Linked DNA regions of Sinorhizobium fredii NGR234. The protein of the gene in region 2 binds, or shares a complex with, the protein of the main gene of each other region. Links are inferred from orthologs where the notes say so. Each region holds a gene or a part of one and is shown on either strand. Other genes may lie near its edges.

Region 1 (15,375 bases), 2.7 Mb from region 2 along the record:
CCTTGCCGAGCTTGAAATTCTGCTCGTCCTCGAAGGGTAGATTGGCGGAGAATTGCTGGAAGACCTTCTGGTCGACCGGCGCGATCGTCGTCGTCGCGCCCGCCGACATCGCCTCGAAGGGTTCGGCCCTGGAGAAGTCGGTCGCCGGTCGAGTGACGGCCTCGACGCGCTGGAGGTCCTGTTCGGAAAGGTCGTCGCGTTGAGGGAGGCACCCCCCTCTGCCCTGCCGGGCATCTCCCCCACAAGGGGGGCGATCGGCAAACGGCGATGTCCCGCTCAGCGAATGGGGCTGGGCGAGTACCCTTGCAGTCGATGAAGGCGGCGCTTGCGACGTGTCCGTCGGGCAGGGCTCTGCTTCTGGCCAATCTCCCCCCTTGTGGGGGAGATGCCCGGCAGGGCAGAGGGGGGTATTGGCGCCGGCGCCGCGACCGATACCCCCGCCAATCGCCGATGCCGTGGCGGCAAGGCCGACGAGCGCGGCGAGCGGCAGCGCGAGGAAGCGGGCGGTCGGGACCTTCATCGGGCAAGGGCCGGGCCGCGCCTTGTCGGAGCGACCCGCCTTTTCGGCTTATTGGAAAACCGCGTTAGGATTATCCAGGCTGTCGGAACCTTCAAGCTCGATTGTGCCGAGTTCGAGCGCCGCGATGACGCGCTCGACGGTCTTGGCCTGGGCGATCAGCCCGTCGATGGCGGCCTGAACGGTCGCATTGCCGTCCTTGTTGCCTTCGGCGATCATCTGGTCATAGGCCTCGCCAGCTTCGGCGCGCTTGGCCATCGCCTGCATCTTCTCGACGGTGGTTGCGAGATTGGTCGCCATCTCCTTGTCGAGCGCGGCGTCCTTGGCGGCGACGAGTTCGGACAGCGAGGGGCCGGCAAGCTTCGTGCCGTCGACCCGGGTATATTCGCCGGTATAGGCCGACTGGATGCCGATCGCATCGTGCAGATGCGAATTATGGGTGTTGTCCGAGGAGCAGTCGTGTTCTTCTTCCGGATCGTGCAGCAGCAGGCCGAGCTTCATGCGCTCGCCGGCCAGTTCCCCATAGGAGAGCGAGCCCATGCCGGTGAGAATCGCCGCGAGACCGGCCTTGGGGTCCGCTTCCACTGCCTTGGCCGCGGCACCTTCCGGCGCCCAATTGGCGACCATTTCCTTGAGGTCGGCGACGAGCAGGTCGGTCGCCGCCTTCAGGTAGGCAGCGCGGCGGTCGCAATTGCCGTTCGTGCAGGCTTTGGTGTCGAAATCGGTATAGGTGCGCTTGCCGGCGCCCGGGCCGGTGCCGTTCAGATCCTGGCCCCACAGCAGGAACTCGATGGCGTGGTAGCCGGTCGCGACATTCGCTTCGATGCCGCCGGCTTCCTGCAGCGTGCCGGCCAGGAATTCCGGCGTGATGTTCGTCGCGTCGACGTCCTTGCCGTCGATCTTGATCGTCTTGTTGGCGATGACGTTGGCGGTGAAGAGCGCGTTCTCGTCGCTCTCCGTGCCGTAGCTCGGATCGACATAGTCGATCAGGCCCTCATCGAGCGGCCAGGCGTTCACCTTGCCTTCCCATTCGTCCACGATCGCATTGCCGAAGCGGTAGACCTCGGTCTCCTGGTAAGGGTTGCGGGCCTTGAGCCAGGCGTCGCGCGCCGCCTTCAGCGTCTCTTCGCTTGGGCCTGCGATCAGTGCATCGACCGCCTTGTCGAGCGCCTCGGCCGTTGTCAGTGCGTCCTCGTATTTGGCGTGCGCGACGGCGGCATAGTGTTTGACGACCGCAGCGGCATCCGTCGCGGCGCTGGCCGGCTGCAGAGCAAGCACGGACGTGGCCGTCATGAGTGCCAGCGCAGCGGCGCGGATGAAATTCTTGGTCATGACCCTCTCCTTGGCATGTCGGCCGAGCAACGGCTCGAGGCCGGGTAAAGCGCCATTGTCATGAACCAAAAGTAAACTGGTGTCAAAGCGTATAGTTTAGAACATTTTCAAATTACGACCTCCCCTTGCGGGGTGCAGGGAATGCTATCCTTTTCTGCCCATCAGGCAGAAGAAGAACCCGTCGGTTCCGGTCGAGGCGGGCGTCAGGGTGACGGTCTTCATGTCGGCGGACCAGGGTTGCGGCTTGTCGGTGCCGAACAGCGCCGCCCAGGTGTCTGCGGCCGAGAGGATCTCGAACTCCGGATTGTCCTCGCAGAAGCCGTAGACCTGTGCCTCGTTTTCTTCCGGCAGCACCGAACAGGTCACGTAGATCAGATGGCCGCCGGGACGGACGAACTGGGCGGCGCCGGCAAGCGCCTCTTCCTGCTGCGCCAAGCGCTCCTCGAGGTTCTTCTGGGTCAGGCGCCATTTCGTGTCCGGCCGGCGCCGCCACGTTCCGGTGCCGGTGCAGGGGGCATCGACGAGCACCCGGTCGCAGCGGCCGGCGAGCGATGCCAGCGCTTCGGCCGACTCGTGCACCTGCACATTGCGGGTGCCGGCCCGTTTCAGCCGTTCGATGATCGGCGCAAGACGCTTGCGGTCGGTGTCATAGGCATGCACCTGGCCCTTGTTGTTCATGGCAGCGGACATGGCGAGCGTCTTGCCGCCGCCGCCGGCGCAATAGTCGAGCACCTGCTCGCCTTCACGCGGGAAGACCAGGTCCGCAACGATCTGCGAGCCTTCGTCCTGAACCTCGAACCAGCCCTTCTGGAACGAGATTTCGGCGGTCACGTTCGGCAGCCGCGAGGCGCCTTCGCCAGCGGGGATGCGCACGCCGTGGCGGGCGATCGCCGCCGGCTCGGCGCCGCTGCGCTCCAGGGACTTCAGCACCTTGTCGCGGCTGGCCTTCAGCGTGTTGACCCGAAGGTCGAGGGTCGGTCGGCCGGCGAGCGCCCTGGCTTCGTCGAGCCAATCGTCGGAAAAATTTTCCTCGAAGGAGGCCTGCGTCCATTCGGGGATGTCGCCTTGCACGTTGAGCGGCGCGTCGTCGATGCGCCGCGCGCCGAACGCCGTCATCATCTCCGCCGAAGGTGCCTGCGGGGCAAACTTGTCATCGGCAAGTTCCTCCGCGAGCTTGTCGGGCGTAAAGCCCCATTGGCGGTACATGACCGCGTGGCCAAGCGCGGCCGCGCTGTCGCTGTCCATCAGATAGGCATGGGAAAGCTTCATCCTAAGTGCGTCATAGACGATGTTGCCGATGGCGGCGCGATCGCCCGATCCGGCGAAGCGGTGCGAGAGGCCCCAGTCCTTGAGCGCGTCGGCGACCGGGCGCTTGCGCTTCTCGATATCGTCAAGAACGTCAATGGCTCCCGAGAGCCGTCCGCCCAATCGCATCTTCGATCAACTCCTTTTTCGCCGTGGTAGCGGCGATGGCCTCGAAGAGCAAGTGAGCGGTCGCATTATCCGCCAGAGCAGCAGCCCCGCAGAATAATCCGTCCAGCCGACCCGGTGGACGGATGGATGATCAGGAATTGACGACTTGGTAGCAGATGCTGGCCGTGCCCGAGCGGATCATGCCGATCTGCGAGGCGGCCGCCTTGGACAGATCGATCACGCGGCCGCGAATGAAGGGGCCGCGGTCGTTGATCCGGACTACGACGGACTTGCCGTTCCGCTTGTTGGTAACCTGCACCTTAGTACCGAATTTCAGGCTGCGGTGGGCTGCCGTCAGGCGCGCGGCGTTCATGCGCTCACCGGAGGCGGTTTTCGAGGTGAGGGCGTACCAGGAGGCGCCACCGCAACCCGTTCCCTTTGCCTGGATGTCGGATGCCGAGACCAAACCCATCCCGACGGCGAATAGCGCTGCGGCGGCAGCAGTCTTGATTTTCGCGGGCTTCAAGCGATGACCTCTTCGGATTGAATGTTCGACTAGTTCCCTTGCAGTTCGAGCTAATTAGGGCAAAAAATGGCAAAACCGTGCTTCAACCGTTAACCTTCGATTAGGATTTATTGAAAAACATGGTGATTTTAAAAATGGAGTGCCGTTTTAATTGCTTTAGAAAGGACAAAGAAGTTCTATGAAATCAGCGGTTAAACGATTTGAGCGCCCATTCGTTCCGCGCAGCTGCCAGCCGAACGTAAAAAATCATTTAAAATTTCGATTCACTGGATTTTTCACGAATTTCCCTCGTCAAAAATGCGAACTATCGCTTAGGTTGTAGTGAATGGACAAGTATAGGGCAAAATATGGCAGTATGAGGCAGGAGCGCTGAATCTTCCGAATCTATTACTTTCGGATGATCTCACGACATGCTTTTGGAGGGGGGCGATATTCTGAAAGAAGTATCGCAGAAGTAAATCTATTCGCCGCGCCAGGTGCCGCTGGCCCATAGCTGTGCAAGCGAAACGCGATAGTTCGGGAAGGCGAATTCGAAGCCAGCCCGGCGAAGCCGCGTGTTGGAGACGCGCTTGTTCTCGCCATAGAAGGATCGCGCCATCGACGACATCTCTGCGCTCTCGAAGGGAATCTCCGGTGGTGGCTCGACACCCATCAGCCGGGCGGCCTCGGCCACCACGTCCTGCGGCGGCCCTGGCTCATCATCGGTCACGTTGAAGATTCCGCCCATGCCGCGGCCGGCGAGGAATGCGGCCGCCGCCCCGATATCCTCGACACGGATGCGATTGAAGACCTGGTTCGGCTTCACGACGCGCCGCGCCGTGCCTTCCGTGAGGTTGCGGAAGGCGTTGCGGCCCGGCCCGTAGATGCCGGCGAGCCGCAGTACGGCGACGGGAATGCCCAGACTCGCGCCATGATCCAGCCAGGCATTTTCCGCCTCGACCCGCTCGACGGATCGCTGCGAGACAGGCTTGAGCGGTGTCTCCTCCGATACCCAGCCGCCGCCATGATCGCCGTAAACGCCGACGGTGGAGAGATAACCGACCCAGCGAAGGTTCGGCAGAAGCCTCTCGAGCGGTGGCGTGCCGGCCCGGAACATCGGGTCGCCTTCGCGACCGGGGGCGATCGACTGGACGAGGTGAGTCGTCTTGCGCATCGCCTCGGCGAGATCAGCGGAAATCGCGTTGCCGTCGAACAGCAGAGGCTCGATGCCTGCGGCCTTGAGCGTTGCCAGCTTCTCCGGTGACCGGGTGGTTCCCGTTACCGATTGCGCCGCGGGGGCGAACGCCTTCGCGATGGCCGTGCCGGAATAGCCGGCGCCAAGTATCAGGACATGCATCGGCTCACTCCTGCCATTTCCCATTCCGAAAGCACCTCGTCGTCGGTTTCCTGTCCGCATTCCGCGGCGAAAGCTGCCAGGTCGCCCGCCGGCATCAGGCGCGACAGCGCCCAGACGGCCATCCCTCTGACGGTTGGCGAGCCATCGCGCGCGCATGCCTTGCAGGCGGGTATCAGGTCCTTCTGACCGGAATTGCCGGCGGCGATCAAGACATTTCTGACGAAGCGGTCGCGTCCGATACGTTTCACCGGGGAGCCGGAGAACAGGCTGCGGAATGCGGCGTCGTCGAGCGTCAGCAGGGCGGCGAGCTCCGGCTCCTGGAGGTCCTCCCGTGCCCTGAGCTTCATCTCCGAGGCCGAGCGTGCAAACTTGTTCCAGGGACAAACGGCGAGACAGTCGTCGCAGCCATAGATGCGGTTGCCGATCAGCGGCCGCAATTCGCGGTCGATCGGCCCCTTGTGCTCGATGGTCAGATAGGAGATGCAGCGCCGCGCATCGATGCGGTAGGGCGCCGGAAAGGCGTCGGTCGGACAGGCATCGAGACAGGCCCGGCAGGAGCCGCAATGGTCGCGCTCGGGCGCATCGAGATCGAGATCGGCGGTCGTGAACAGGCTGCCGAGAAACAGCCAGGAGCCGAATTCGCGGCTGACGAGATTGGTATGCTTGCCCTGCCAGCCGATGCCGGCCTTTTCCGCGAGCGGCTTTTCCATGACCGGGGCGGTGTCGACGAAGACTTTCACGTCCTCGCCGGCGCGTGCCGCAAAGCGCGTGGCGATCTCCTTCAGCCGGCCCTTGACGACGTCGTGATAGTCGCGGTTCTGAGCGTAGACCGAGATCGCGCCTCGGTCCCGCTTGGCGAGGATCGCGAGCGGATCGCTGTCGGGGCCGTAATTCATCCCGAACAGTACGATCGAGCGGACCTCGCTCCACAGCACCCGCGGATCGGCGCGCCGCTCCGCCGTCTCGGCAAGCCATTCCATCGTCCCATGCCAGCCGGCGTCAAGGAATTGCGCAAGCCTGTCCGGCGCCTCGGGAATCGCGTCCGGCCGGGTGATGCGACAGAGGTCGAAGCCCTTGGCCGCGGCCTCTTCCTTCAGGAAGGCGGTGAGCGTCCGTCGTTTCCTGCCCTGGTTCTCCGCCTTTATAGCGTGGCCGGGCATTGTCGTGTCCTTAGAAGTCAAGGTCCGCATAATGGGAGACGGGGGTTACACCGCGCACCCGCTCGGCGAGCAGCGGGCGGAAGGACGGCCGGGATTTGAGCCGCTGGTACCATTCCTTGGCGGTCGGCGCGTCGGACCAGTCGATTTCGCCGAGATAGTCGAGGACGGAGGTCGCCGCGGCCGCCGCGAGGTCGGCGTAGGAGATCCGGTCGCCGGCCAGCCACGGGCGCGAGCCGGCGAGCCACGAGAGATACTTCATGTGCTGGCGGACATTGCTGCGCGACGTCCTGAGGACCTTCGAATCCGGCGCGCCGCCACCCTGGTCGGGCGTCATCTGCAGCTTGAAGATGCGCTCGCGCACCAGCGGCCGCGTCACGTCGGCTTCCATCTTGTGCAGGAACCATTCGGTGAGCCGGCGGATTTCGGCGCGCTGGAACGGATCCTCCGCCAAAAGCCGGCGGTCGCGTTTCATGATGCCGCTGGTTTCGTCGAGATATTCCGAAATGATCGTCGCGCCGCAAAGCGCCCGCATGCTGTCGTCGACATAGACCGGCAGGGTGCCGGCCGGGTTGAGCGCCAGGAAGTCGCGCCGGTTCTCCCAGGGCTGCTCTTCGCTCAATTCCGTCTGATAGCCATATTCTGAGAGAATAAGGCGTACGAACCGCGAGGCAGAGGACATAGGGTGATGATACAGTGTCGGCATCGATGATCAGATTGCAGCTGTTTTTCGGGGATCTGCAGCGCCGTGCGTCTTTTCAGACGCACCAGGACGCTGCAGCACTTTGAATCGCTCGCATGCTTTGATCCTTAAATCGGCTCGATTTAAGGAAACATGCAGTCGGCATCGCGGCATATGCAACTGGCCACGGCTTCATACAACGAGCTATAGGTAGTTGCGGTGGCAAACACAAGAGAATCGACCTCCTCCTCCCAAATCCAAGAATATCAGGAAACGTTCATATATGGCCGATCAATCGATCATCAGCGCGCTCGTGCTCGGGCTCATCGAAGGGCTGACGGAATTCATCCCCGTCTCGTCGACGGCGCATGTGCTGCTCGCCGGGCACTTCCTCGGCTTCAAGTCGCCGGGAAACACCTTTGCCGTGCTCATCCAGCTCGGTGCCATCCTTGCCATCCTGCTCGTCTATTTCCAGAAGCTCCTGTCGATCGCGCTGGCCCTGCCGACGAGCGTCAAGGCGCGCCGCTTCGTGTTTTCCGTGCTCATCGCCTTCCTGCCGGCGGCGCTGATCGGCGCGGCGGCGCACGGCTTCATCAAGGCGGTGTTGTTCGAGACGCCGATGCTGATCTGCGTCGTTCTGATCGTCGGCGGCGTCATTCTCTACGCAATCGATCGCCTGCCGCTTCAGCCGCGCTATACCGACGTCTTCGACTACCCGCCGTCCCTGGCGCTGAAGATCGGCCTCTTCCAGTGCCTGGCGATGATTCCGGGGACGTCGCGCTCCGGCGCAACGATCGCCGGCGCCCTCTTGATGGGAACCGACAAGCGTTCGGCGGCCGAATTCTCCTTCTTCCTCGCCATGCCGACCATGTTGGGCGCCTTCACCCTCGATCTCTACAAGAACCGTGACGCGCTCTCCTTCGACGACATCGGCGTCATCGCCATCGGCTTCATCGCCGCCTTCGTCGCGGGGATCGTCGTGGTGCGCTCGCTGCTCGATTTCGTCTCGCATCGCGGCTTCACGCCCTTCGCGATCTGGCGCATCGTCGTCGGCACGGCGGGGCTGGTCGGGCTTTGGTTGGTTGGGTAGACTCTGCGCTTGCGAGCCGCTCTGCCATAGATTCGCCTTTCACCCTAGCCCTCTCCCCGCACGCGGGGAGACGGGACTTTAGAGCGTGCCGCGAGTCTCCTTCGCCCCGTTTACGGGGAGAAGGTGGCCGGCAGGCCGGATGAGGGGGCGCGAACCGGAAGAAAATCGCACGTAGAAACAAAAAAGCCGCATGCGTCTCTTGCGAAACGCATGCGGCCCCTGGCCCCCGCCAATGAACTCACAATGTCTGCCTCGAAGACGAGGCAGTTGACCGGCTTACCAGCCGGAAGCGCCGATCGACGCCGTCGTGCACGGGTCGACGCCATAGGCAGGCGTGCAGCCCTTGCTGCTGCTCGCCACGGTACCCGGTGCGATGAATGAGCCAGCCAGAATGATCAGTGCCGCAGACGCAAAAAAGATTGCGATCGACTTGCCCATGAGACGTTATGCCTTTCGACTATGATGTTGTCACCGCCTGCGCTTGCCGCGCCTTGGGTGCGAGCGGTGTTTATTCGCCGGGCGTGTCATGATCAATATCAGGACATGCTGAATCTGCGGTAAACATCATTCCCGTTTTCGACTGCGGCAGAACTGCAACGCTGTTGCGCCAGTGCCACAAGCGAAAGCCGCCGGCGGGACCGGCGGCTGGAATCGAACCGGGCGGGTTGCAGGGCAATCAGGCCGCGCGGCCGCCGCGCGTATACTGTCCTTGCGGGCGAAAACGTACGAGATAGGTCGGCAGGATCGAATCGAGCAATGTCGGTTCGATGCCGATGCCGGCTAGTGTGCGGCCCTCGGCTTCGGCCGCCGCCGAAACGACATTGTCGGATTTCAGCAACACCACCTGGTCGGCGGTAATCGGCGGCGCGATGAAGGGAACGAGCGATGCGACGCTGCCGAGAAGCGATGCGATGCCGAAGGGGATCGACACGAAGGAACGCTTGCGATCGATGGTGTTGAGCGTGATCTCCAGACATTCGCGGAACGACAGGACCTGCGCGCCACCGAGTTCATAGATCGTCCCGCCCTTGAGCTTGCCGTCGACGGCGCGGGCGACGGCTTCGGCGACATCCGTCACATAGACCGGCTGGAACTTCGTCTGGCCGCCGCCGATCAGCGGCAGCGCCGGCGCGAAGCGCGCCATGCTGGCGAACTTGTTGAAGAAGTCGTCCTCCGGCCCGAAGATGATCGACGGGCGCAGGATGATCGCCTCGGGAACCGTTTCGAGGATGGCGATCTCGGCCCGGCCCTTGGTGCGGGCATATTGCGATTCTGAATTCGTGTTGGCGCCGATTGCCGAGATATGCGTCAGCGTCGCGCCGGCCGCACGGGCGGCTTCCGCGACGGCGCGGGCGCCGAAGTCCTGAACCGCGTCAAAGGTGTTGCGGCCGCTCTCGAAGAGCACGCCGACACAGTTGATCACATGGTCGGCGCCCTCGACGGCGCGATCAACGGACTTGCGATAGCGCAGATTGGCCTGAACGAAGGAAATCTGCCCCATCGTGCCGAGCGGCTGGAGGTGACCTGCCAGGTCCGGCCGGCGCACCGCAACGCGAATGCGATAGCCCCGCTTGGCAAGGGCGCGCACCACATGACGGCCGACAAATCCGGATCCGCCGAAAATCGTCACCAGCGGCGGAAGGTTGGACAAGGTCATGGGAAGCGCGCTCCTGAAGTCGTTTGGAAGAATTGCTTGCTACATAGCCGAAGCGGCGGCCAAGGTGAAGGCCATTCCGCGCGTCGCCGCGAGCCTCGCGCCTGCCCGGCCGGCACTGCCAGGAGCCGCGTCTCAGACGCCCTCCACCACGACCATCTCGGCGTCGGCGACCTCTTGGCGGATCGCCGCGGCGATCTGGTATTCCGGGGAATTGTAGCAGTCGACGGCCGCCTGCAGGGAGGGGAATTCGATCACCACATTGCGGGCGCGAACGGCGCCTTCCAGCCGTTGGAACTCTCCGCCGCGCGCCAGGAAGGTCGCGCCGTATTTCTCGAAGGCGGGCTTGGCGGCTGCCACATAGTCCTTGTAGCGTTCGGGGTCTCTGATATCGACCCGAGCAATCCAGTATCCCTTGGCCATTTACGAGTTCCTCGTCTTTCTCGAAAAGCACAGACGGGATCGTTACTTCCGGCAATTCTTGGTCGAGGTCAAGCGCCCCACTCACCGGAAGTCGATAAAGTCGAGGCCGGCTGCGGCCTCCGGTGTCAACCGGAGAGGGCGTTCTGCATCTCGGCAAGTATGCTGCGGCTGGCAGCCAGCGGATCGGCGGCCTTGACGATCGGCCGGGCGACGACGAGATGGCTCGATCCGGCACGGATCGCCTCGGCCGGTGTCATCACCCGTTTCTGGTCGCCTTTCTCCGTGCCGGCGGGGCGAATGCCGGGCGTTACCACCGCCATCTCCGAACCGACGACGCGGCGGACGGCGGCGGCTTCCTCCGCCGAACAGACGATGCCGCCCATGCCGGCAGCGCGTGCCTGTTCGGCCCTGCGCAGCACCAGGCTATGCGGATCCGAGCCGTAGCCGGCATCGATGACGTCTTGCGCGTCCATCGAGGTCAGCACCGTGACGCCGAGCAGGCAGAGATCGGAGCCTTTCGCCGCTTCGACAGCCGCCTTCATCGCCTTCGGATAGGCATGCAGCGTCAGCATCGACATGCCCATCCTGACGATGTTCTCGACGCCCTTCGCCACCGTGTTGTCGATGTCGAGCAGCTTCATGTCGAGAAAGACCTTCTTGCCGCTCGCCGCCAGATCGCGGGCGAAGTCCAGGCCGCCGGCGAAGGCGAGCTGGTAGCCGATCTTGTAGAAGACGACCTCGTCGCCAAGCGTCGAGACGATCCTTTCCGCCTCGGCGATCGTCGGAAGGTCGAGGCCGACGATCAGCCGGTCGCGCGCGCCTGTGCTCATGTCGAGATCACCCCTGCCAGATTTCCATCGGCGTCCAGTCGCATGTGACGGCGCGATCCGCAAGACGGAAGGCAAAGAGATTACCGCCGCCCGGCAATTGATCGGCGCTGCGGGCGATCGGCACGCCTGCCATCCGGCATTTCAGCAATGTGCCGACACCGCCATGGCCGACAAAGGCGATCGGGATGGCCGGATCGTGGCGGTCGAGTATGTAGAACACGGCCCTTGCGATGCGCGCCTGGGCGTCGATGGCGCGCTCCCAGCCCGAATAGCTCTCCTCGGGATGGGCGAAGAACCGGTCCGCTGCCCTTTCGAAGTCCTCCGGCGGGAGGAATCCGGTCGCGGAACGGTCATTCTCGCCCGTCTCCTCGTCCGTCTCGACCGGAACGCCTGCAGCCTCGGCGAGGAACATTGCGGTTTCCAGCGCCTTCCTCTCGGCGCTCGATATGACGCGGCCAAGCAATCGGACCCACGGCTGCCCGGAGGTCATGCGCGCCCGTTCCCGGCCGAGATCGGACAGGCCCCATTCCGGCACCGCGACGGCAGCATCGATCTTGACTTGCGGATGCGTGAGATAGACGCCGAACACGGGCGGGCCGGCGGTCTAAAGCGGGTCGCGATTTTTAGGATTCAGGATTCCCGAATCGGGGTTGGCTGTGATTCCCTCGCTTTGACGGGAGGGACACCATGGGCAAATCACATCCGCTTGCTTTGCGTAGTCGTGTCATTGCGTTTGTCGAGGACGGTCACAGCCATCGGGCCGCGGCCCGGCACTTCCGGGTGTCGCCGCGTTTCGTGAACAATCTGGTGAAGCTCAAACGCGCGACCGGATCGCTGGCGCCACGGCGGCAAGGCCATCTGGGTGGCGGCAAGCTGAACGCGCATGGCGAGTGGGTCCGCGAGCGCCTGGCGCAGAATGGCGACCTGACGCTGGACGAACTGTGCCTGGAACTCGCCGGGCGCGGCGTCATCGTGCACCGCTCCAATGTTGGCCGTCTTCTCCACCGCCTCGACCTCAGCCATAAAAAAAAGCCTGCAGGCAAGTGAGCAGCAGCGCCCAGAGATCGCGCGGGCGCGTGAGCTCTGGACCCGGCGACGCCGGCGCTTCTTCAACAAGGCATTGGCGCGACTGGTCTTTATCGACGAGACCTCGACCAATACCAAGCTGACCAAGCGCTCAGGCTGGGCACCAAAAGGGCAACGCTATCGCGCCCACGCCCCCTTCGGTTCGTGGAAGACGCAGACCTTCATCGCCGGCCTGCGATCACATGGCGTGGTCGCGCCCTTTATCGTCAACGCGCCGATGAACCGGCGCATCTTCGAGACCTGGATCGAAACGCAACTCGCCCCGACGCTGTCGCCCGGAGACGTCGTCATTCTCGACAATGTCGGCTTCCACAAGAGCGAGCGGGCCGAACAAATGGTCAAGGCGAAAGGCGCATGGCTGCTCTTCCTGCCACCCTATTCGCCCGACCTCAACCCGATCGAAATGGCCTTCTCCAAGCTCAAGGCGCTGCTGCGCAAGCGGGCCGCCCGCAGTTTCGACGCCATCGCCGATGCACTCGGCGATATCTGCAATCTCTTCTCCGTCACAGAATGCCGGAACTACTTCAATGCGGCCGGATATGAGGCCGATTGAACGCGACACGCTTTAGTGAGCCTTGCTGTAGACCCAGAGCTGAGCCGGCGGGATGTTGCGCACGACGAAATCGTAATGCTGGATGCGATAGCGATCCGGCATGGCGACGACCGGCGACATCGGCCCGTAGGAGATCTGAACGACAGGACGACCGAAGGGGATGCGCGACAGCAGGTCCTCGATCAGCTCGACGCGGCGGTGCATGGGGAAGTTCAGCAGCGGGACGGCGGAGATGACGCTGTCGAACTGCTGACCGTTCAGTGCGCCGAGCGTGCGCGCAAGGTCGAATGCATCGCCGTTGATGAAGTTGACGCCGGCGAAATCCGCCTTCAGCTGATTGAAGAATTCGGTCGAGTATTCCACCGATACCAGCCTGTCAGGGGAGATGCCGCGCTCCAGGATCGCCTTGGTGATGACGCCCGTGCCCGGACCGAGCTCGAGAACCGGCAGGCCGGAACGCGGGTTGACGACGCTCGCCATGCGTCGCGCCGTTATCGAGGACGTAGGCAGGATCGCGCCGACGGCTCGGGTGTTGCTCATCCAGCCCTTGAAGAAGCGAATCTCTTCGTCGAACTTCTGACCGAACTTTTCCTTCACCTTCAGGCGCAGACTCATTGAATCCCCTCGGCTTCATTGTTCCATGACAACGCACGCGTCGCCGCTATTCGGCGGCCCGCGCGAACCTCTTCTCATAATGTGCTCGCATCTGCGGCGAAAACAAGTCGGCCCGCGTCTGAAAGCGACAGTTTATCAACAGAGAGCGACGTCGGCCCTGTGAAAAACCCGCCAAGCGGGCGCGTGGCGGGTTTCAATCCGAAATCGCTCTGCTGATCTATCCCTAAATCGCCGCCGATCCAGCGATGGAAATGCAGCGCGGTTCAGCCTCAGACGCGCATCGGCATGAGCACGTAAAGCGCGTCGTCCGCCGCGAGGTCACGCACCAGCGTCGGAGAGCCGGGATCGGCCAGCATGAAGACCGCTTCATTGCCGGTCAGTTGGGCGGTGATGTCGAGCAGATATTTGGCGTTGAAGCCGATTTCGAGCGGATCGTTCTCGTAGCCGACCGGCAGTTCTTCCATTGCGCTACCGGAATCCGGGTTGTTGACGGTCAGCGTCATCTGGCCGTCGGTGAGTGCCAGCTTGACGGCGCGGCCGCGTTCGGAGGAGATCGTCGAGACGCGGTCGACGGCTTGCGCGAAGGACTGGCAGTCGACGCGCAGCTCCTTGTCGTTGCCGGCCGGAATCACCCGCTGATAGTCCGGGAAGGTGCCGTCGATCAGCTTGGATGTCATGACGATCGAGCCGATCGTCAGGCGGATCTTCGCGTCCGAGACTTCAGCGGTGACGACCACGTCCGGCGTGTCGAGCAGCTTCTGCAATTCGCTGACCGTCTTGCGCGGAATGATGATGCCGGGCATGCCCTCGGAGCCGGCCGGCGCCTCGATGTCGGCGCGGGCGAGGCGATGGCCGTCGGTTGCCACCGCACGCAGCTTGAGCTCACCCTTGTTCTCCACCGTGTGGACGAAGATGCCGTTGAGGTAGTAGCGCGTCTCCTCGGTCGAGATCGCGAACTGCGTCCTGTCGATCAGCATCTTCAGATCCGTCGCCTTGAGGCGGAAGGAATGCGAGAAGCTGCCGGCCGTCAGATCCGGAAAATCCGATTGCGGCAGGCATTGCAGCGAGAACTTGGAGCGGCCCGAGGCAACCGTCATTGCGGTACCCTCGGCATTGGTGGCGAGCCGCACCTCCGAACCATCCGGCAGCTTGCGGACGATGTCGTAGAGCAGATGCGCCGGAACGGTCGTCGCGCCGGCCTGTTCGACCTGCGCCGGCGTGGCCTCGGTGATCTCGAGGTCGAGGTCCGTCGCCTTCATTTCAAGGCTGGCGCCGTCGGAGCGCAGCAGCACGTTCGAGAGGATCGGTATGGTGTTGCGTCGTTCGACCACGCGATGGACATGGTTCAGCGATTTCAAAAGGTTGGACCGCTCGAGAGTAATGCGCATGGGATGCTACCGCTTTCAACCATAGCCGGACGGGCAAGGCGCCCGCCGCAGCGTCAAACTGCGTGTGTCCCGGCCAGCCGGCCGGAGCGATGTGGACGGGCAAAATGGCAGAAAAATTGCCGCGAAAGCAAGCGGTTTCGCGGGCTTTTCCCAAATGGAGGCGCCTGGCGAGATGGGCGCCCTTGCCCTGCGCTTGCCGCTCACTCATAAAGGGGCGAACCGGCGGTGCCGGGCATGAGCGGGAACATGGCATTGGACAAGCAGCAATCGGCCGAGGCGGCGGAGAAGGAACGACACCGCAGCTTTCGCCTGCACAATGCAAGCATTCCGGCGCGGCCGCTGGAGCCGGCCCTCTATCTGGTGGCGACGCCGATCGGCAATCTTGCCGATATCACTTTGAGGGCGCTCGAGACGCTTGCCGGTGCCGATCTGCTCGCCTGCGAGGACACGCGGGTGACGCGGGTGCTGCTCGACCGCTACGGCATCGTCAACCGGCCGGTTGCCTACCATGAGCATAACGCCGCCGAGGCCGGGCCGCGGCTGCTTTCAGCACTTGCCGACGGGAAATCGGTGGCGCTCGTCTCCGATGCCGGAACGCCGCTGGTCTCCGACCCCGGCTATCGCCTGGCGCAACTCGCCATCGACGCAGGTCACCGGGTCGTGCCCATTCCCGGGCCGTCGGCGCCGCTCGCGGCCCTCGTCGGCTCGGGCCTTCCAAGCGACGCCTTCCTGTTTGCCGGCTTCCTGCCCACCAAGGACAAGGCGAAGCGCGA
Region 2 (15,464 bases):
TCGCACTTCATCGTGTTGTCCAGGTCGAGCGTGTCGTAGGACGAATAGGTGTATCCGGCGACGACGAAATCGGAACGGCGATAGGCGATCGTCAGCGTCTGTTCCCAGCGGTGGCGGCCGATCGCGTCGTTGTGCGAGGTGATCTCCATCGACCCGTTCGGCAGTGCATGGACGAATGGTGCTTGCCCGTAGAGGCCGAACTGTCCCCAGACTTTGTCGGGGACCAGCGATTTCAGCACCAGCCTGCCGACATCATTGGTGAGGTAGATATAGATGGCGTTGTCCTCGTCGCTGTCTTCGGCGGGTGACACGAGCAGAACGAGATCGCTTGCGTCGTCCTCGTTCCAGTCGCCGGTCGCGGCCGAAACGATTCGAGCCGGATCGATAGAATCGGCGGCAAGGGCGAGGGTCGGTGATAGCAACAGGGAGGCTGCAAGCAGAACCGTTCTCATGGGCGTTCCTTGAAGAGGAGAGGGTGCGCACTGCCCTCTGCTGTGGATGCCACGATCTTAAACGATTCGGTTGGTCCCGGTGTCTGCCAATGAGGCGAGGAAGCTGATCGCCTTGGTTGAATTAACCATAGCCGGTGAATAGCGGGCGTTTCATGCACGCTTGCTTGACTATTGAACAAAAATGGAACAAAAAAAGAACAATAGCCGAAAGGAGCCATGTTATGACTGATTTCGTCCGTGATCTTGCTGCCTTCGCCTCGATGAGCCTTTTCATCGCAAGCATTTCGGTGATCGCGCTCGGTATGTGATCGCTGCCCGGCTCGACTCCGTCCTGCAAAGCGCGGCCGGGTAAAAAGATACCGGGTTTCGCCGTGAGGCTGGACAGTCGGGGCCGGAAACGGGATATCCTCCGCACCGGACAAGAATCGGAGTGCGGCAATGGCAGGCGACGAAAGCATTGGGCAAGGCGCGGCAGGCGCAATGGACCCGCAATTCGTTCACCTGCGGGTCCATTCGGCATTCTCGCTGCTGGAAGGCGCGCTGCCGCTGAAGAAGATCATCGCCAAGGCGGTGGCCGACGAGCAGCCGGCCATCGGCATTGCCGATACCAACAACCTGTTCGCGGCGCTGGAGTTCTCCCAGAAGGCAGCGGACGACGGATTGCAGCCGATCATCGGCTGCCAGCTCTCCATCGACATGGAGGACGAGGCGGAGGGGGAGCGGCGCAGCCATGCGCAGCAGCTTGCCAAGCTGCCTTCGATCGTTCTGATCGCTGCGACCGACGCGGGCTATACACGCCTTGTCGACCTGGTCAGTCGCGCCTATCTCGAAGGCGAAGGTCATCAGGCGGTGCGAGTAACGCGCTCCTGGCTTGCGGCTGGCGGCACCGAGGGTCTGATTGCCTTGACCGGCGCCGGCAGTGGGCCGGTCGACCTGGCGCTGAAGGCCGGCTTGGCCGCGCTTGCCGAAGCGCGCCTCAAGACGCTGGTCGAGCTGTTCGGCGATCGTCTCTATGTCGAACTGCAACGGCACGGCAGTTACGATCGACGCCAGGAGAATCGCCTGGTCGACCTTGCCTATCGCCACGACATCCCACTCGTTGCGACCAACGAAGCCTTCTTCCCGTCGCCGGCCGACTATGATGCGCATGATGCGCTGATGGCCGTTGCCCACAACGCCGTCGTCTCCGACGATCGCCGTTTCCGGTTGACGTCGGATCATTACTTGAAGAGCCGCAAGGAAATGGCGGCGCTCTTCGCCGATCTGCCGGAGGCGCTGGAAAATACCGTCGAGATCGCGCGCCGCTGCTCCTTCATGCTGAAGACCCGCGGGCCGATCCTGCCGCGCTTCACCGGCGCCTCGGACGATCCGGTGGAGGCCGAGCGCGCCGAGTCCGCGGAGCTTCGCCGGCAGGCGGAGGAGGGGCTGGAGCAGCGCCTGTCCAGGCTCGGCATGGCGCCCGGCTACAAGGAAGAAGACTATCGCGAGCGCCTCGCCTTCGAACTCGGCGTTATCGAACGCATGAAGTTCCCCGGCTACTTCCTGATCGTTGCGGACTTCATCAAATGGGCGAAGCAGCATGACATCCCCGTCGGCCCGGGCCGCGGCTCGGGCGCCGGCTCGCTGGTCGCCTATGCGCTGACGATCACCGACGTCGATCCGATGCGCTTCTCGCTGCTCTTCGAGCGCTTCCTCAACCCGGAGCGCGTGTCGATGCCGGACTTCGACATCGACTTCTGCCAGGACCGCCGCGAAGAAGTGATCCGCTACGTCCAGCAAAAATATGGCCGCGAGCAGGTGGCGCAGATCATCACCTTCGGATCGCTGCAGGCGCGCGCCGCGCTGCGCGACGTCGGACGCGTGCTGGAAATGCCCTATGGCCAGGTCGACAAGATCTGCAAGCTGGTGCCGAACAATCCGGCCAATCCGACGCCGCTGTCGAAGGCGATCGAGGAGGAACCGCGCCTGCAGGAGGAGGCCGAAAAGGAGCCGGTCGTCGGCCGGCTGCTGGACATCGCGCAGAAGATCGAGGGCCTCTACCGCCACGCCTCGACGCATGCGGCGGGCATCGTCATCGGCGACCGGCCGCTGTCGCAACTGGTGCCGATGTACCGCGATCCGCGCTCCGACATGCCGGTCACCCAGTTCAACATGAAATGGGTCGAGCAGGCCGGCCTCGTCAAGTTCGACTTCCTGGGCCTGAAGACCCTGACGGTGCTGAAGACGGCAGTCGACTTCGTCGCCAAGCGCGGCATTGCGGTCGATCTTGCCAGCATCCCGCTCGACGATCCGAAGACCTACGAGATTCTCTCCCGCGGCGAGACGGTCGGGGTATTCCAGGTGGAAAGCGCCGGCATGCGCAAGGCGCTGATCGGCATGCGGCCCGACTGCATCGAGGACATCATCGCGCTGGTCGCGCTCTACCGGCCGGGTCCGATGGAGAACATCCCGGTCTACAACGCCCGCAAGCATGGCGAAGAGGAAATCGAATCGATCCATCCGAAGATCGACCATCTGCTCAAGGAGACTCAAGGGGTCATCGTCTATCAGGAACAGGTGATGCAGATCGCCCAGGTGCTGTCGGGCTATTCGCTCGGCGAGGCCGACCTGCTGCGCCGCGCCATGGGCAAGAAGATCAAGGAGGAGATGGACAAGCAGCGGGCCCGTTTCGTCGAAGGCGCGGTCGGCAACGGCGTGGTAAAACCGCAGGCGGACCTGATCTTCGATCTGCTCGCCAAGTTCGCCAATTACGGTTTCAACAAATCGCACGCGGCCGCCTACGCCATCGTCTCCTACCAGACCGCCTATATGAAGGCGCACTATCCGGTCGAGTTCCTGGCGGCCTCGATGACGCTCGACATGTCGAACACCGAGAAGATCAACGACTTCCGCCAGGACGCCATCCGGCTCGGAATCCAGGTCATTGCACCCTCGGTGCAGACTTCGTTCCGCCTCTTCGAGACCGGCGACAACCGCATCTATTACTCGCTTGCCGCCATCAAGGGCGTGGGCGAATCCGCCGTCGAGCACATCGTCGCCGTTCGCGGCGACCGTCCCTTCGCAAGCCTCGAAGATTTTTGCCTGCGGATCGACCCGAAGCTCCTGAACCGGCGCGTTTTCGAAAGCCTGATCGCCGCCGGCGCCTTCGACTGCTTCGGCTACGACCGGGCCGAACTGATCGGCGGGCTCGACCGCATCCTCGGCTTCGCGCAGCGCGCCCAGGAAAACAAGCTGAGCGGCCAGAGCGACATGTTCGGTGCCGGAGCGGCGACAGGGCCGGAGAAGATCGCGCTGCCGGTCTATACGCCCTGGCTTGCCTCGGAGAAGCTGCATCGGGAGTTTCAGGTGCTCGGCTTCTACCTGTCCGCCCATCCGCTCGACACCTACAACAAGCTGCTGGCGAAGATGCGCGTGCAGACTTTCGCGGATTTCTCGGCCGCCGTGAAGAAAGGGGCGAGTGCCGGCCGGCTTGCCGGCACGGTGACATCGAAGCAGGAACGCAAGACGCGCACAGGCAACAAGATGGGCATCGTCGCCTTCTCCGACGCGTCGGGCCAGTTCGAGGCGGTGCTCTTCTCGGAAATGCTGAACCAGTATCGCGATCTGCTGGAGGCCGGCAAATCCCTGGTGATGACCGTGGATGCGGAGGAGCGGCCGGAAGGGATCGGCCTACGCATCCGCACGCTTCGGTCGCTCGAGGAAGAATCGCTGCAGATGCAGAAGGCGCTGCGCGTCTATGTGCGCGATTCCGGCCCCTTGCGCTCGATCGCCTCGCACCTCAACGCCAAGGGAGACGGCCTCGTCTCCTTCATCGTCATCAAGGACAATGGGCAGCGGGAGATCGAGGTCGAGCTCAGCGAGAAATATCGCATCTCGCCGGAGATCGCCGCCGCCCTTCGCTCCGCGCCGGGTGTCGTGGACGTCGAGCTCGTATAGAACGACCCAGTCAGGGTGAAACCGTCAGCGGCCGCTTACCGAATGTGTGATGGTGATGAAGTCGGTGCCTTCGCCGGTCTCCAGTCCCGTGTCGGTGTCGGAGATCGAAAGCGACGACCCATCGGCAAGAAGGCCGGCAATGCGCCGGCGCACATCGTCGGGCACCGTCAGGCGGTTCAAGGTCCGCTGAAGGGCGTTGAACTCCGTGGGATCGGTGTCAACAGTGATTCCGAGCCGATCTTTCGCGGCCTTCGAAAGCGTGTTGTCCAGCGCCATGCCGAACCACTTGCCTTGGCCCGTTGCTGCGTCGGTATCCTGGAACTGGAGAAAATGTGTGCCGAGCGCCAGCTCGGGTTTGTCGATCGTGATCTCCGCCTCGAAGAGCGGCTGAAACGCGCGGCGGACGCGAAGCACGCCGTTCGGCGGCATGTCCCGGCCAGCCTTGCGATAGACGGCCTCGATCAACTCCGGGGTCGCCTTACCATCCACCGGCAACCCTTCTGCCGTCTGGAAGGAGCTGATCGCTGCAAGCGTCATCGGGCCGCCGTGTCCATCCGGCGCGCCGGCGTCGTGGCCGAGCGTGGTCAGGAGCATCTGGAGATCGCGCATCGTGTCTTGCCTGCCGCGCCGGGTGACGAGGATTCGAATGGGCGGCTGCTCGTGAACAAGCAGCGCCGGCGAGGGACGTCTGTCCGTCATGGCCACCTCGACGGAACCTCCGTCGAAATGGCTGATGGCTGGCCGTAGCGGTACATCCGACATCGGCGGCGCCGGTGGGTGCGCCTGGTTCGGCTGAAACAGCATCGTGCTCGCGATTGCGACGGGCGTTACCTGACGATCGGAGATCACCACATGCATGCCGCGTTGGGTCATCTTGAACAGGCTAGCGGCGAACTTGCCCGGGAGTCGCACGCAGCCGTGCGAGGCCGGGTAATCCGGCACATGGTTCGAGCCATGCAACGCGATGCCGGACCAGGTGAGCCGCTGCATGAAGGGCATCGGCGCATTGGAATAGATGTTGGATTTGTGATGGCGGCGCTTCTCGAGAATCGAAAAAATGCCGGTCGGCGTCGTGTGGCCGCGCTTTCCTGTCGAGATATTCGACGTGGCGACCACGGTGTCGCCGTCATAGACGACGAGCGATTGCTGCTGCCTCGATACGACGATCTGCAGCGGCGCCTTCGCGCCGGCCGCCAAGGCGGAAGGTGCCGACGCGATCAGGACGGCCAGTCCTATCCCGAGAGTGATACGCAATACAGACCCTCAATCCGACCATGAAGCGCTGCCACACCCTGCGGCGCTTCAAGTCTTGCCGTGCGCGTCAAGGTTGAGCTGGCGCGACGGACCCATCGAGCGAGGATACAGTTCAATATTTAACGAATTGAAACGAGAGCCGAGGCCCGCGGCGCCTGCTATTGATCGCGTCGGCGTTGGCCGAAGGTATAGCCCGTCTCGACGCTTGTCTTGCCGAACTTGTCGCGCAGCTTGTTGATCGCTTCTTCGGCGGCCGCCCGTCTCGTCGCCAGAGGGTCGACGAGATCAGGCGGATCGGCGAGGTCGGGGGCGGCGAGGTCGCTGACGCCGATGCCGATCAGCCGGTATTTCGTCCCGTCGGTCTCCTTTTCGAGCAGTTGGAGGCCAACGCGAAAGATGCGGTCGGCGAGGCGGGTCGGGCTTTCGAGCCGCCGATTGCGGGTGCGGAGCTTGAAGTCCGCGGTCTTGAGCTTCAAGACGACGGTCTGCCCGGCAAGCTCCGACTTGCGCAACCGCAGCGCGACCTGCTCGCTCAGGTGCCGAAGATGCGGCACGAGCTCTTCCGGACGCGACAGGTCGTCGTTGAAGGTCGTCTCCGAGGATACGCTCTTTGCCTCGCCATCGGTCTCGACGACGCGCTCGTCCTGTCCGCGCGACAGGCGATAGAGCCTTTGCCCCATCGAGCCGTAGCGGCGCATCAGGTCTGCTTCCTCCATCGTCTGCAATTGTCCGATCGTGCGGATGCCGTCCCGCTCGAGGGTCGCGGCGAAGGCCTTGCCGACGCCCCAGATCAGCGTGACGGGGCGCTCCTTCAGGAAGTCGACCGCCTCGGCCTGGCCGATGACGGAGAAGCCGCGCGGCTTCTGCAGATCGGAGGCGACTTTGGCGAGGAATTTGCAGTAGGAGAGCCCGACGGAGACGGTGATGCCGACCTCCCGTTCGACCCGTCTCGCAAAGCGCGCCAGCGTGCGCGCCGGGGGATCGTGATGCAGTCGTTCGGTGCCGTTCAAGTCGAGGAACGCCTCGTCGATCGACAGCGGCTGCACGAGCGGCGTCAGCTCGAGCATCATCGTCCTGATCTCACGCCCGACGCGCACGTACTTCTCCATGTTCGGCTTGACCACGACGGCCTGCGGGCAGGCTTCGAGCGCCTTGAACATCGGCATGGCCGAACGGACGCCGTGAATGCGGGCGATGTAGCAGGCGGTCGAGACGACGCCGCGCTTACCGCCGCCGATGATCACCGGTTTGTCGGCGAGCTCCGGATTGTCGCGCTTCTCGATCGAGGCGTAGAAGGCGTCGCAGTCTATATGCGCCAGGGTCAACCGATAGAGCTCGGAATGGCTCAGAAGCCGCGGGCTGCCGCAGGCCACGCAGCGTCGTGCCGCAGCGGCCAGTTCCTTGAGGCAATCTCGGCAGAAGCCGGAAAACGGTGCAGCGCTGGGCATGGCCGGAACAAATGTTGAACGCGGCGACTTTACGCTCTACGCTAGTGAGTCTCAAGGCGGCGATCGGAGGCCATGGTGGATAAAATCGCCCTGCAATTTGCGCCGGTGACAAAAGAACTCTGGCCGGATTTCGAAAAGCTGTTTGGCCCGAAGGGAGCGTATTGCGGTTGCTGGTGCGTTGCCCTGCGGCTGCCCTACAGGATCCGCGGAAACATGTCGGCCGAGGATCGCAAGGCGTTCATTCGCACGCGCATTGAGGCCGGACCCCCGCCGGGCATTCTCGGCTATTGCGAGGGAAGCCCGGTCGCCTGGGTCCAGGTTGGGCCTCGTTACGATGTGCCGCAATTCAATTCGCCCCGCACGTGCTCGCGGCCGCTGGAAGAGCTTGAGGCCGAGGACGCGAGCGTCTGGGCTGTGAGTTGCTTCTTCCTTGCGTCGCCCCTGCGCGGCAAGGGACTAAGTCACCGCATACTCGCCGCCGCCATCGATCACGCGCGAAAAGGTGGCGCGCACTATCTCGACGCCTGTCCGATCGATCACAGCAAGCAGCCGAAATCGGTCGCGCTCTATATCGGCTCGACGGCGATTTTCGATGCCGCGGGCTTCGATACCGTCGCGCGGCGCAAGGACGGCAGGCCGCTGATGCGACTCGATTTAAGGCAATGACGATGCGTGCGCAGATTGCGGCCAGCGGAGTCGCGCGACGATCAGCCGCTGTTGGCGGCGCTCCAGTGGTCGCGGATCACCTTGGCCGCTTCAGGCCAATCCGTCGCAATGTGCATGCCGGCGTCGGGCGGCGGGGCGAGGGCGCGAAAATCCGCATTGGCCATCAGATTGATGAGGAGACAGGCCGGCACTTCCTCCCGCACGGAGCGGAGGTTGCGAAGAATGTCGTCGACGAAGACGAGCGGAAGGTCTCGTCCGCCATGCAGTTGCTTGACCAGCGGCCCCTTCGGCTCCTCGGAAGCGAGCAATGGATAGGAAAGGCCGAGCGTATCGAGCAGTGCCCGGCGCACCGCCGCATGACTGGGCGGCATTGCCGTCAGGAAGACGATATCCGCTTCGCCGGACAGTCCGGCCAGCGTCTCGCCGACTTCGCTGGCCGGCGTCTGCCAGCGGTCCTGCTCGGCGTAGAAGGCGCCGAGCAGGGCCTTTGTCGCAACATCGCTGACCGCGTCACCTTTGCGACGATCGATTATATTGCCGGTGAGACGGAAGGAGCGGGGCAGCAGCGTGTGTTCGCGAGCCTCCAGAAAGGCCGCGAAGGGCGTCAGGAATTCGAGCACGACTTCGTCTATGTCGGCGACGATCAGCGGCCGGTGGCCAAGACGGATGTCGCCAGGGTCGGACACGCTCAGATGTCCTCGAAGTTCGCCGGACCGGAAAATGCCTGGTGCGCCCTGACGACCTCCTCGGGAGCGGTCTCAGTCGCCGTGCAGAAGGCGATCAACGTCGGCTCGTGGTCCATCAGAAAGGCGACGAGACCGCCCATGAAGCCTGGCTCCCCGATGGCCTTGCGCAACGATGCGGGATCTGTGCCGGTCAGCGCCAGGAAACGGGACAGGAGTTCCGGCTCGCCCGCGAGCCAGCCGAGAATCGCGACCGCCGTATCGTCAGCGCTCTTCATGTTCTTGAATCTCTTCTCATATGGCGTCCGGAGTTACCTCTTTTTCAACCAAATATCGTTAGCCTTGCGACCGAGGAAATGCGTCGAGTCACCATTTGTGAAGCTTATATCTCTCCAGGGGACTTGCAAGGCGGCGACAGACAGCAAGGGATCGACATGCCCAAACAGGTGATGATTGTTGAGGATAACGAGCTGAACATGAAGCTCTTCCGCGACCTCATTGAGGCTTCTGGCTATGCGACGATCCAGACGCGCAACGGCATGGAAGCGCTCGAACTGGCGCGCAAGCATCGGCCCGACCTCATCCTCATGGATATCCAGTTGCCGGAGGTGTCCGGCCTCGAAGTCACGAAATGGCTGAAGGAAGACGACGAACTCCACGTCATCCCAGTCATCGCCGTAACCGCCTTCGCCATGAAGGGCGACGAGGAGCGTATTCGCCAAGGCGGATGCGAAGCCTACGTTTCCAAGCCGATTTCCGTTCCCAAATTCATTGAAACGATCAAGACATATCTGGGCGATGCCTGATTGCCGGGAAAGACCATATGACTGCGCGCATCCTTGTCGTCGATGACGTACCAGCCAATCTGAAGCTTCTGGAGGCTCGGCTGGTCGCCGAGTATTTCGATGTCCTGACGGCCAGCGATGGACGCTCCGCACTGGCGGTCTGCGAGAACACGCCGGTCGATCTTGTTCTTCTTGATATCATGATGCCCGACATGGACGGCTTCGAGGTCTGCGAGAGACTGAAGGCAAACAACCGCACCACCCATATTCCGGTGGTCATGGTGACAGCGCTTGACCAACCCTCCGATCGGGTGCGCGGCCTCAAGGCCGGCGCCGACGATTTCCTCACCAAGCCGGTCAATGACCTTCAATTGATGTCGCGCGTAAAGAGCCTGGTCCGGCTGAAGAATGTCAGCGACGAATTGCGCCTCAGGGCCCAGACGGCGCACACGATCGGTTTGCAGGAGCTTGCCCGTGCCGACCGTCCCGATGAGCCCGGTAACGTCCTCCTCGTCGATGGCCGCGCCTCCTCGCAGGAACGGCTGTTGCGCGCCCTGAAGCCGATCGCCGAGGTCGCGGTGATTTCCGATCCGCAGGCCGCCTTGTTCGAAGCCGCCGAGAACAGCTTCGACCTGGTGATCGTCAATGCGAATTTCGACGACTACGATCCGTTGCGCCTCTGCTCGCAGTTGCGTTCGCTCGAGAGAACGCGCTTCATCCCCATCCTGCTCGTCACGGAGCAGGGGAGCGAAGAGATGATCGTTCGCGCGCTCGAGCTTGGCGTGACGGACTACATCATGCGACCGGTCGATCCCAACGAACTGGTGGCGCGCTCCCTGACGCAGATCCGCCGCAAGCACTGCAACGACCAGCTGCGCGCCAGCGTTCAGCACACGATCGAATTGGCGATCACCGACGACCTCACCGGCCTTCACAACCGCCGCTACCTCGACAGCCATCTGAAGCTGTTGATTGACCGCGCGCGTGCGCGTGGCCGGCCGCTTTCGATCTGCATCACCGATATCGACCGCTTCAAGCTGGTCAACGACACCCATGGGCATGATGCCGGTGACGAAGTTCTGCGCGAATTCGCCAGGCGCGTCCGCGCGACGGTGCGCGGCGCCGATCTCGCCTGCCGTTTCGGCGGCGAGGAATTCGTCATCGTCATGCCCGACACGACGCCGGAGATGGCGGCGATTGTCGCCGAACGGTTGCGCTTGATGGTCGAGGGACGCGCATTCGGGATTTCGCAGGGAGATACGGTCCTCAACGTCACGGCGTCACTTGGGATTGCCACCCTGCGGCCTGGGGACGATACGCCCGAAGCCCTGCTGAAGCGCGCCGACACGGCACTCTACGAAGCCAAGAACAACGGGCGCAACCGGGTGGTCGCGGCGGCCGCGTAAGCCCAATTTGGCAAGCAACGCTTGCGGGCGGTCTCTGGCCTCGCCGTTCGACGTAGCGCAGACTGGAACATTCACCCAAACGCACCTTGCCAACCTACTTATAAGTTGTATCTTCTGCGGCATCGCTGATGCTGGGGCAAGCATTTCCAAAAAGCGGCGTGTTCGGATTTGTCCGAATACGAGACAGAATTAACCAAACACCGAGCAACATGTTTCGGTGCTTAAGAATTCGTTGATTTTTTTTTATTTTCAAGCAATGCTGATATTAAGGAAGTGTGACTTCCACGATCGATCGGTTACCCCATGATGCTCAGGTCCGCCGCATCTCCTGGGTCGTGGGGTCGGTCGGCTGGATTCCGACGTCCGCGGATTCCTCGTGCCGCAGTCGGAGCCCAGCCGACCCCCTTTCGGAACGCCGCTCCGAAGGAGGCGGCGTTTTTCGTTTCCGATCTACAATCTGCCAATCTTGTCAGACGTAACCTGCGCGAAGATCGCCGGCAGCGACGGCATGGCAAAGAAAAAGCGCCGAACCTTGCGGCCGGCGCTCGTCGGGTCGAACCGGAAACGTGATCTTACTTGATCTTGGTTTCCTTGAATTCGACGTGCTTCTTGACGACCGGATCGTACTTCGTCTTCGTCATCTTTTCCGTCATCGTGCGGCTGTTCTTGGTCGTGACGTAGAAATAGCCCGTGTCGGCCGTCGACAGCAGCTTGATCTTGATGGTGGTAGCTTTCGCCATGGTCGTCCTGCCTTTATAGAAAGATGAGAGCCGTGGACAACCGGTTGCGGGCCACGGTCAAGTTGGCGCGAAACTACAAATCGCGGTCGAAAAGTCAAGGCCGTTTTGGTTTCAAAACGATGCGGACGAGCGAAAGCACCACATAAAGGCCGAAGAAGGCGGCAATCGCCCAGGCAAAGCCATCGTTACCGGTGATGTCCATTGCGGCGCCGATGACTTGCGGTCCGGCCACGGTGCCGACCGCATAGGAGAAGACGAAGGCGGCATTGGCGGCCGCGAGATCGGCGCCCTCAAGCCGCGAGCCGAGATGGCTGAGACCGACCGTGTAGAGGCCGGAGACGCATCCACCCCAGAACAACAAGACCAGCGCCATCAGGAACCAGCTTTCCACCAGCATCGGCAGGAAGAGCGCGCCGATCAGGCCGATTACCGTCAGCGCCGACAAGATCGTCCGCCGATCCTTTACATGATCGGAGAGCATGCCGAGCGGGATCTGGAAGATGAAGTTGCCGACGCCCATGACTGTCAACAGCAGGGCCGCCTGCGATTCGGTGAAGCCGGCGCGTGTTCCGAAAATCGGGAAAAGCGAGAGGCCGCCCGATTCGACCGCGCCGAAGATGAAGACCGCCGCCGTCGCCGTCGGCACCAGGAAGACGTAGCGCATGAAATGCCGCCCCGGCTTTTCGTCGAGGACAGGACTTTCGCCGCGGGCCAGATAGATCGGTATGGCCGCGAGCAGGATGACGCCGGCGCCGACGGCAAAGGGCAGGATGCCCTCGCTGCCGAGAACGGAAAAGAGCAGCGGGCCGCTGGCAAAGCCGAGCGAGAGCACGGTGCCATAGATGCCGAGCACGAAGCCGCGTCTGTTCGGCGGCGCCGTCGCATTGATCCAGAATTCCGACAGAATGAAGAGAACCGTGATGGCGCCGTGGAAGACGATTCGGAGCGGAAACCAGAGCCAGAAATTGGTGATGTAGTAGAAGCCGAGGGCGCTCACCGCGGAGAAGAGGATCGCCAGCAGCATGGTCGGCGCAACGCCGTGGCGATGCGCGAACTTCGTGGTAAACGGGGCAGCGGCCATCGAGGCAAGGCCGGCCATTGCCGAATTGAGCCCGATCAGCGTCGGAGCAATTCCGCGCTTCTCCATGATGATGCTGAGCAGGGGAAGGCCGAGACCGATGGCGATACCCACCGCTGTGATCGAGGCGACGGCGGCGATCAGCGAAGGCCAGTGAATTTCGTCAACCGGCGCAGACGTGCCGGACGGCGGCTTCGACATTCGACAGGATCCCTAGAGAAGCGTGCGAAGAAAGCGCCCGCGGCGCGTGAAATAGAACGGCACCGACCGTTCAGCGGGGAGCGAGGCATCCGATTCGAGCCCGCTTCTCAGATCCGCAAGGATGATTGCGGTGATCTCCGGAACCTGGAGAGACGAGAAGTCGTCGACATCGATCCACTGCAAATCCTGAAGCTCCCGGCTATCCAGGACCTCAGACGGATCGATCTCGGCCTCATCTGCGAAGACCGCAAAGAAGCGCGTGTCGAACCGCCTTGATTGTCCCGGCGGCGTGATGGCACGCGCCATATAGCGCAAGTTTGTGAGATCGGGAAGAAAGGGAAGGGGAGCGCCTGACGGATTGAGTTGCCGGCCGAGACGGACACCTGCTTCTTCGAAGAGTTCTCGCGCTGCCGCGAGCGCCAGCGCCCGGGCTCTTCCGTCGGTGATCGGGCGCCCCTCGCTTGTTGTCAGGGCACGCAGCACCGTCGGATTGAGATCGCCGGAAAATCCCAGCCGATGGTCCGTCGGGTCGCGGCGGCCGCCCGGAAAGACATAGAGGTCCGGCATGAAGGCATGGGCGCTGTGACGCTTTCCCATCAACACGCGCACGCGCTTGCCGGAGCGGTCGAGCAGCATGATCGACGCCGCGTCACGCGGCCTGAGCGGCGGATGCCTGGGTGCCCCGGCCTGCGATTGAGCGGGGCCGCCGCTGCCGCGATCCGGCCTCATGCCGATGGATCCCGCGGTGGGAGGATGTCTTCCGGCCGGTCTTCGTGCCCGCCGAAGCCGTGCATTTTCAAAGCCCATTGCAGCCCGATGACCGCGCCTTTGACCGGCTGCATCAGGGCGAGTGCGCTGACGAGCGTCACCGGCGCCCAGACCGCCAGGTGCTGCCAGGTGGAGAGCGGCAGGACCAGATCCGTCATCATGTATCCGCCGAGCACCAGATGACCGACGATCGTCACGACGATATAGGGTGGAAAGTCGTCGGCGCGATGATGGTCCATCCGTTCGCCGCAGGCGGCGCAGGCATCCACCGATTTGACGAAGCCTCGAAACAGTCGGCCTTGGCCGCAGGCGGGACATTTGCCCAGAAAGCCGCGCTTCATCGCACGCCCGACGGGCCGCTCCTCCCGCTGCTCCCCACCCAGCTGCAGCTTGTCGGTTGCCATTGCTTTCATGTCCAATCCTTGTTGAACGGGACCGTAGCGGTCGTCGGCGTCACCGCCTGCCGCGCGGCGGCCGCGTTCCCGGCCGTTTGCCCGCGTTCACCCGATCGCGGCGGCCAGCCTTGTGGAAGGAGCGCATTGCCGTCGGCATCTTTCGCCCTTCGCTCAGCATCTCGAAGCGAAGTGCACCGGCGAGCGGCACGGCCTCGGCAAGCTTGACGCGGACCGGATCGCCAAGACGATAGCCAAGTCCGGTTTTTTCGCCGGACAGGGCCTGATGCGCCTCATCATAGATGAAGTAGTCGCGTCCGAGCGTGGATATAGGGATGAAGCCGTCGGCGCCATAGGCGGGGAGGGTGACAAAAAGTCCCGCCTTGATCACGCCCGAGACGCGCCCGTCGAACTCCTCGCCGACGCGTCCGCTCAAGTGATGAGCGATCAGCCGGTCGACCGTATCGCGTTCGGCGGCCATTGCGCGCCGCTCGAAGGTGGAGATTTCCGCGGCGATATCGTCGAGCACGCCCTCTTCCTGCGGCGTCAAGCCGCCCTCGCCAAGGCCGAGCGAACTCACCAGCGCCCGGTGCACCACGAGGTCCGCATAGCGCCGGATCGGCGAGGTGAAGTGGGCATAGCGCACCAGGTTGAGGCCGAAATGGCCGATGTTTTCCGGACTGTAGATCGCCTGGCTTTGCGACCGGAGCACCATCTCGTTGACCATCGTCTCAAAGGGCTTGCCGTCGGCCCGGGCGAGAACGCCGTTGAAGTGGTTGGCACGCATGGCGCCGCCCTTGGCGAGCGAGATGTCGAGCGTTGCCAGGAACTCGCGCAGGCTTTCCTGCTTGGCAAGCGACGGCTGATCGTGGACGCGGTAGATCAATGCCTGGCGTTTCTGCTCCAAGGTCTCCGCCGCCGCGACGTTGGCCTGGATCATCATTTCCTCGATGAGCTTGTGGGCATCGAGGCGTTCCGGCACGAAGACCCGGTCGACGGTTCCGTCCGGCTTCAGGATGATCTTGCGCTCGGGCATGTCGAGTTCGAGTGGCTGGCGCCGCTCCCGCCCGCGGCTGAGGATGCGGTAGCCCTCCCACAGCGGCTTCAGGATCGGTTCCAGGATCGGCCCGGTCTTGTCGTCCGGCGACCCGTCGATGGCGGCCTGGGCCTGTTGATAGGAAAGCTTGGCGGCGCTGCGCATCATGATGCGGTGGAACGTATGTCCCGCCTTGCGGCCCTCCTTCGAGAAACGCATCCGCACCGCCAGCGCAGGCCGGTCGACACCTTCCTTCAGCGAGCAGAGATCGTTGGAGATGCGCTCGGGCAGCATCGGCACGACACGATCGGGGAAATAGACAGAATTGCCGCGTTTCAACGCTTCGAGATCGAGAGCCGATTTCGCCCGGATATACCAGGAGACGTCGGCGATCGCGACGGTGACGATAACGCCGCCGGGATTGTCGGGGGAGGGATCCGGTTCGGCGTGAACGGCGTCGTCGTGGTCCTTGGCGTCGGCCGGGTCGATGGTGACGAGCGGCAGCGAGCGCCAGTCCTCGCGGTGCGCCATCGTGGCGGCCTCTGCCGCATCGGCCTCCTGCAGTACGCGCTCTGGGAAGACATGCGGAATGCCATGCGCATGGATGGCTATCATCGAG

What was found.
Region 1: the proteins of NGR_RS16655 (region 2) and dnaN are in contact, whole or in part, in a solved structure (PDB 1OK7), measured with the Escherichia coli proteins. The link is inferred for Sinorhizobium fredii NGR234 from one-to-one orthologs.

The regions. Positions count from the first base shown.
Region 1 is NC_012587.1:3,869,476-3,884,850, forward strand. What follows is about bases 12,544-15,375. They hold dnaN (DNA polymerase III subunit beta), read right to left. Parts: upstream 14,603-15,375; coding sequence 13,484-14,602; downstream 12,544-13,483. Other genes in these bases: NGR_RS29465 (IS630 family transposase), read left to right, coding at 12,544-12,599; pmtA (phospholipid N-methyltransferase PmtA), read right to left, coding at 12,612-13,214; rsmI (16S rRNA (cytidine(1402)-2'-O)-methyltransferase), read left to right, coding at 14,837-15,375. In the rest of the region: NGR_RS29405 (di-heme oxidoredictase family protein), read right to left, coding at 1-520; NGR_RS29410 (imelysin family protein), read right to left, coding at 569-1,849; NGR_RS29415 (RsmB/NOP family class I SAM-dependent RNA methyltransferase), read right to left, coding at 1,994-3,283; NGR_RS29420 (septal ring lytic transglycosylase RlpA family protein), read right to left, coding at 3,414-3,788; NGR_RS29425 (SDR family oxidoreductase), read right to left, coding at 4,249-5,124; tRNA epoxyqueuosine(34) reductase QueG, read right to left, coding at 5,112-6,284; NGR_RS29435 (glutathione S-transferase family protein), read right to left, coding at 6,295-6,987; NGR_RS29440 (undecaprenyl-diphosphate phosphatase), read left to right, coding at 7,247-8,053; NGR_RS32475 (hypothetical protein), read right to left, coding at 8,330-8,491; NGR_RS29445 (complex I NDUFA9 subunit family protein), read right to left, coding at 8,730-9,710; NGR_RS29450 (DUF1330 domain-containing protein), read right to left, coding at 9,843-10,130; pyrF (orotidine-5'-phosphate decarboxylase), read right to left, coding at 10,256-10,960; NGR_RS29460 (histidine phosphatase family protein), read right to left, coding at 10,968-11,549; NGR_RS33305 (helix-turn-helix domain-containing protein), read left to right, coding at 11,648-12,007; more of NGR_RS29465, read left to right, coding at 11,946-12,543. UniProt on the Escherichia coli protein: Confers DNA tethering and processivity to DNA polymerases and other proteins. Acts as a clamp, forming a ring around DNA (a reaction catalyzed by the clamp-loading complex) which diffuses in an ATP-independent manner freely and bidirectionally along dsDNA.
Region 2 is NC_012587.1:1,134,589-1,150,052, forward strand. The notes cover bases 4,946-7,866. They hold NGR_RS16655 (DNA polymerase IV), read right to left. Parts: upstream 7,091-7,866; coding sequence 5,801-7,090; downstream 4,946-5,800. Other genes in these bases: NGR_RS16650 (L,D-transpeptidase family protein), read right to left, coding at 4,946-5,642; NGR_RS16660 (GNAT family N-acetyltransferase), read left to right, coding at 7,163-7,756; NGR_RS16665 (hypothetical protein), read right to left, coding at 7,798-7,866. Outside these bases: NGR_RS16640 (hypothetical protein), read right to left, coding at 1-452; dnaE (DNA polymerase III subunit alpha), read left to right, coding at 891-4,388; more of NGR_RS16650, read right to left, coding at 4,413-4,945; more of NGR_RS16665, read right to left, coding at 7,867-8,442; NGR_RS16670 (DUF3572 domain-containing protein), read right to left, coding at 8,445-8,717; NGR_RS16675 (response regulator), read left to right, coding at 8,874-9,245; NGR_RS16680 (PleD family two-component system response regulator), read left to right, coding at 9,263-10,630; rpmG (50S ribosomal protein L33), read right to left, coding at 11,203-11,370; NGR_RS16690 (MFS transporter), read right to left, coding at 11,465-12,649; NGR_RS16695 (NUDIX hydrolase), read right to left, coding at 12,662-13,378; NGR_RS16700 (DUF983 domain-containing protein), read right to left, coding at 13,375-13,830; rnr (ribonuclease R), read right to left, coding at 13,871-15,464. UniProt on the Escherichia coli protein: Poorly processive, error-prone DNA polymerase involved in translesion repair and untargeted mutagenesis. Copies undamaged DNA at stalled replication forks, which arise in vivo from mismatched or misaligned primer ends.